DNA from 2 places in the Psychromonas sp. SR45-3 genome. Region 2 is predicted to be linked to the other one. Evidence: predicted binding sites of a transcription regulator. Region 2 holds the regulator's gene; the other holds the start of a gene.
What was found. Region 2 encodes MetJ, which represses methionine synthesis genes. Its sites were predicted from a motif close to TAGACGTCTAGACGTCTA; they were not measured.
Positions count from the first base shown of each region.

Region 1: a site for MetJ is predicted at 1,925-1,942, ahead of metK (methionine adenosyltransferase). Genes of this name have one in related genera too.

Region 1 covers NZ_JACJDP010000034.1:32,844-36,042, reverse strand. The annotation lists gene H5084_RS15270 (DUF3802 family protein) at 1-301, opposite strand, end outside; gene H5084_RS15265 (peptidoglycan DD-metalloendopeptidase family protein) at 412-1,701, opposite strand; gene metK (methionine adenosyltransferase) at 1,987-3,135, shown strand; gene H5084_RS15255 (SprT family zinc-dependent metalloprotease) at 3,171-3,199, shown strand, end outside.
Region 2 covers NZ_JACJDP010000015.1:7,814-11,012, forward strand. The annotation lists gene H5084_RS09890 (class I adenylate cyclase) at 1-1,475, shown strand, start outside; gene metJ (met regulon transcriptional regulator MetJ) at 1,623-1,904, shown strand; gene H5084_RS09900 (hypothetical protein) at 2,285-2,584, shown strand; gene H5084_RS09905 (bifunctional 4-hydroxy-2-oxoglutarate aldolase/2-dehydro-3-deoxy-phosphogluconate aldolase) at 2,663-3,199, opposite strand, start outside.

The DNA.
Region 1 (3,199 bases), on a different contig from region 2:
ATAAAAAATATTCTTCTATAAACATTTGCTGTTCATTGGTTGCTTTTTGCTCCCATATCTTGCCTAGTATCTGCTCAATATCTTCAACTAATTGATCGCCTTCAGCAACAACAATTAAGCGCGTCTCATTACTTAATTGAGGCTGTTGCGAACAAAAGTTAATCAACATATCCGACACTTGATCAAGAACGATATCAGAAATAGGTTGCCCTGTGCGTGAACCAGACTTTTCTTCAAATATTTCTAAATTATCAGCAAAATAATTTATGCATTGTTCATATGCATCACTTTTTAATAACATCCAACATCCTTTCTTCTTTACTGTATCGGCTTAACAATTAACAGCCAATGCATTAATAACCATTTTAATATCAATTTTAATAATAAAGATTAATCGCTATCAATCTTATACTATAATTCGCCCATTTCACGTAATGAAAGGTCGCGACGTTCATTGAAGGCTTTTTTATCTTTCTGTGGTACTTCTTGTGATAATGGCAAATCGACCTTCATCGCATCAACAGGTTTATTATAAACATGGAATTCGTAATGAAGATGAGGTCCTGTTGAGCGGCCAGTATTACCAGACTTACCGATCAGCTTACCCATCTCAATGCGTTGTCCTTTACGCACCAATATTTTACTTAAATGTAAGAACCGTGTGGTATATTTTCGACCATGCTTGATAACAATATAGTTACCTGCTGCGGGGTGATAACCAGCTCGTAGTACAACACCGTCACCTACAGCGTAAACATTGGTCCCCACTCCTACCGCGAAATCAGTCCCATTATGTGGACGAACGCGCTTAGTAACAGGGTGTAATCGACGGGGATTGAAGCGCGAGCTAATACGAGGGCGTCCGTTGACGGGGTAGCGACGATAAGCTTTACTTAGCCCTTTACCATTCTTGTCATAATAACGACCATCTTCATTTAGAAAAGCGGTGTAATTACGCGATCGCGTTTTAAGGATGACCGCTAAAACTTCACTATCAAAGCTGTAGGCACCTTCTATGTATTGTTTCGCAACTAACACATGGAAGGTATCTCCAACTCTTAACTGACGATTAAAATCAAACTGTTCCTGTAAAGCACCTGAAATCTGTTGAATTTGACTCGCCGATAATCCTGTTTTTTTTGCACTGACATAAAAACTGCCGGTCACACTACCTTGATAATAGCTATTACGCCATTCCCCCTCTTTCACTTCTAATTCTGAGACATAAATATCATCTTTTAAAACAAAACTTAATGTATTTGCGCGGTCAATAATCACTTTTAAGGATAATAATTGATTACTAGGACTCACCAAAAGTTGCACTTCTTGTCCAGGTAATAAATTAGCAAGGCGCAAATGTTCTCTATCAGCCTCCAATAACTCTTGCAAAACCGCAGCAGATAATGCTTGTTCAGAAAATATCTCACTTAACGTATCACCGGCTGAAATGGTGATATCTATTTCTCGATTAGCCGAAAAATCAGGAAGTAGTTTATCGTTTGCATCACGATTTACTGTTGATGGTTCGGCAACCGCATAGTCACCTTTTAATGACTCACTAGTAGGAAGAGTTAATTCACGTTTAATTGTTTTTCCATTAGGGTTAGAAGCAGGAATAAGGCTAATAATCAGTAAAAAAACAAATAAAGAGATGACCAACCAAAAGTGCAAGCGAGGTAAGTGATTTACCAAAGTAAGCACTTTTTTAAACATAATTTTAATTTGATGTAACAAAGGCATAGAGAGTCTCGATTAGACAGAAGAAACATAACCGTAAAATAAAATGCCTGCGAGTATAACCTATAGCACAGCATGTTTAAGAAAATTTACAGTAATTTTAACCACCTTTGACCAATAAAGTAAGCAAACAGTTCTATCTTATTTATAAATAATAGGGTGTTATCCATTACAAAAAAATGTATTATGGACGTCTAGATGTAAAAACATCCAAAATAATTTAACTAAATAGCCCGAATAGGAGTTTACATGTCACGTGACTTATTTACTTCAGAATCAGTTTCTGAAGGTCATCCAGATAAAATTGCAGATCAAATTTCTGATGCTGTACTTGATGCCATTTTAAAACAAGATACTAAAGCACGCGTTGCTTGTGAAACTTACGTAAAAACGGGCATGGTCATGGTAGGCGGTGAAATTACCACTGATGCCTGGGTTGATATTGAACAAATCACACGTGATACCGTGCGCGAAATTGGTTACACAAGTTCAGAAATGGGTTTTGATGCAGACTCTTGTGCCGTACTCAACGTAGTAGGTAAGCAGTCTCCTGATATTAACCAAGGTGTAGACCGTTCTGATCCACGCGAACAAGGTGCCGGTGACCAAGGTTTAATGTTTGGTTACGCGACCAATGAAACAGAAGTATTCATGCCTGCACCAATCACATACGCTCACCGCCTTGTTAAAAAACAAGCTGAGGTACGTAAAAGTGGCCAACTAGATTGGTTACGCCCAGATGCTAAAAGCCAAGTTACTTTTGCTTATGAGCAAGGCAAAATCGTAGGTATTGATGCAGTTGTACTTTCAACGCAACATCGTGAAGATATTAAACAATCAGATTTAGTTGAAGCGGTAATGGAAGAGATCATTAAGCCGGTTTTACCTGCTGAGTGGTTAACTGAACGCACTAAATTTCACATCAACCCAACAGGTCGCTTCGTGATCGGCGGGCCAGTAGGCGACTGTGGTTTAACAGGGCGTAAAATAATTGTAGATACTTACGGTGGCACAGCACGTCACGGTGGTGGTGCATTTTCAGGTAAAGATCCTTCAAAAGTAGACCGTAGTGCAGCTTATGCAGCACGTTATGTAGCAAAAAATATTGTTGCTGCAGGTTTAGCTGACCGCTGTGAAATCCAAGTATCATATGCAATTGGCGTTGCAGAGCCAACATCAATCAGCGTTGAGACATTTGGTACTGAAAAAGTAGCAAAAGATTTAATCGTTAGCTTAGTCAGTGAACATTTTGATTTGCGCCCTTACGGTTTAATCGAAATGTTAGATCTAATCAAACCTATTTATCAAGAGACAGCAGCTTATGGACACTTTGGTCGTGAGCAATTCCCTTGGGAAGCATTAGATAAAGTAGAAGCGCTTAAAGCAGCTGCATTTTAATTAAGCGTTTTATAAAAACGATTTAATATTGAATTATGCTAACGTTTGAAGATAAAAAAGCACT
Region 2 (3,199 bases):
TAAACAAGCTGATTAAAGAATGGGGTTGGACTGATAATCAAATAGCAGACCTAGACAATCGCAATAATTGGAAAATTCGAGAAGTACAACAAGCCAATGATTTACTGCTCGACTCGCTAATGCTCAGCTACAGTAATCTCATTAAATTTGCACGTGACAATAATATTAGCGAATCAATTAGTGCCGAAGATATTGGAATTTTATCACGCAAGCTTTATGCCGCACACGAAACATTACCTGGTAAAGTAGATATAATTAACCCTAATATTTCACCTAACTTGATGGAGAATAATCTCAGCTTAATCCAAATTCCAGAACACCGAAAAAACAAAGCAGGTTGGTATTTATTTAACAGTACGTTAGATACCTTTGAATTAGCAACAACTCCTTGTATTGGTTATTCTCCATATTTATCAAAATTAGTGGCTTGGAGTTATGTAAATGGACTTTATGATGAAGATACAATGCTGCATTTATACAACCAAGGCTCTGATTTAGTAGATAAAAATCTTAACCAATTTGGAAAAGATTTATATGCTGTTTTTCCTATATATGAACCTAAGGCAAGTGATAAAGCATTAAGTGCCCCCTGTGCGATTAAACATTTATCAATATTCTTAAATGTAGAAAAAGACCCGACACGGCACTGGCAAGACACTGAAGAAAGTGAGCTAAACCAAATTGATAATGTAATGGCTTATGGCGAGCATAAAGAGAGTTTAATAGGTAGTATCGACTTTATCTACCGCAACTCATGGAATGAAGTACGTACCTTACACTTTAATAGTCAATTCTCAGTTGTTGAAGCCTTGAATACCATTCTTTCAAAAATGCATCAAGATGCATCACCGCCAAATCAAATTGATTTATTTTGTTATAGCAGACACTTTAGCGAACAAATTTGCCAATCTTTTGGAAGTAAGTTAAATGAATTTATTCAATTACGCTTACATACTGTTCATACTCGCTCCGTACAAACATTATGGACCGGCGGTAGAAAATTTGGTTTTTACTTTGAACGTAAAGGCGTTTCACTACAGCACTTGGAAAGCGCAGTAGATATCTATAGCCACATTTCTAAAAAGAAACTATCAGCGAGCACGGTCAATTTAAAAAATACACATTTTGATCAAACAGCCAATGTGATCGAATCGCATATCAGTGAAGGTTTAATTCAATTCTTTTTTGAAAACTATAGTAATGGGTTTAATGTTTATATTGCCAATGCAGAAAATGATATTGAGACATTTTTAAACTTCGCAGGATCTAAAAACGAGTTTGTACAGAACGTAAATCGTTTTTATGCTTCCAACAGCCATGTTTCCAATCAACAAGATGATCAAATTAACTTTAACTTGCCACAGTTTTATGACATTACTCTCAATGAAGATAAAACCTTATCTTTAAATCCATTTAAAAGCGTAACACTGACAACTTCTAATGAAGATTTACTGTCTGCTCTTAGTAACCAATAACCCACTGTAAAGTTAAGCGTTCACTCCCTGCTCCTATTAATATAAAATCACCATTAGATTGCTAGACTTCTAGCCCTCTTTACGTTCAGATTGCTATGTTAAAAATCTCAGGGTAAAATGAAGCATATTTTTTAAAAGGTTATTATTATGTCAACAAAATGGAATGGTGAATATATTAGCCCTTATGCTGAACACGGCAAAAAGAGTGAACAAGTAAAAAAAGTGACGGTATCAATCCCTACTAAAGTCCTTAAAATATTGACCGATGAGCGAACTAGACGTCAAGTGAATAACTTACGCCACGCAACTAATAGTGAGTTATTATGTGAAGCATTTTTACATGCATACACGGGACAGCCCCTACCCGAGGACGATGAACTAGATAAAACACAAACAGCACTGACAACAGATACACCAGAAAAAGAATAAACATCTGATTATTAATAAATAATACCCTAACATACTGCTTCTTTTTTATTCAGGGTTGACCACTGAACTTTAATTATCAAGATATAATATGACAGTCTCAATTTAACGTTCGCCACCTTGCTGAGAACTGGCGAGAAGTTTTGTAAAAAAATAAACAATATCAACCTAAAGTTGTTCTCTTCACATGCACTAAAATAATTTACCCATTATCATTTTTGTTAACTACAATTATTGATGATAATTCAGGCCATAGTCATTAGCCGTAATAAGAACCATAAATTTATGCGGAGCGATGAATTATTTAATCAATTAAGCTTTAATGGAACAAAGTCATCAATAAGTCTATTCAATTAATAGAGATGCTATAAAGGTGGGTAATAGTGCAAGATTTTATTCAATATATTATTTTTGGAGGAGGTTTATTTGCCGCCCTCTCTCTTTATTATTTTACATTCCATCAATCACCTAATTTAGATAATTGGCAAGATCTGCCTTATTTGGAAGATTATTTAAAAAACCATCCCGATTGTGAAATTAAAGGCCAAAAAAATGCGAAATGCTGCTACTGCCATTCAGGTAAGGTGCAATATAAAGCAGCAAAATCAAATAAAGAACATCATTATCAACACTTTTGTAGTGCCTGTAAAAAGAACTTATTTAGAAGCCGTACGTTAAGCTAATTCAATTTTTGATACTTAAAAAAAGCCTCGATTAAATCAATAATCAAGGCTCAGTTTATAAAAATTAGGAGTAAGTAATTAAGTTAGAGACGCAACAGCCTCTTTAACCAAAAGACCAATTTTATCCCATTCACGGTTATCAATTAAATCAGCAGGTACCATCCATGTACCACCACAAGCAAGTACTGCATTAATATCTAAGTATTCATTAATATTTGCAGGTGAAACCCCGCCCGTTGGCATAAAGCTAACAGGATAAACAGCAGTCAATGATTTCAACATTGCAACACCACCTGAAGGGCCAGCAGGGAAGAATTTTAATGTTGTTAATCCCATTTCCATTGCTTGCTCAACCAGAGATGGGTTATTAACACCAGGGATAATTGGCATTTTACGTTGCTGACAGTATTTAACCGTAGTTGGATTAAAACCAGGACTAACAATGAAGTCAACACCAGCGTCAATCGCTTGATCAACAGTTTCACTATTTAATACCGTACCTGCACCAATCAACATATCAGGAAATGCTGCACGTAAATTTTTAATTGCTTGTGCCGCAGCAGGCGTACGGAAAGTTATCTCCGCACATGGCATACCATTTTCAACTAATACTCT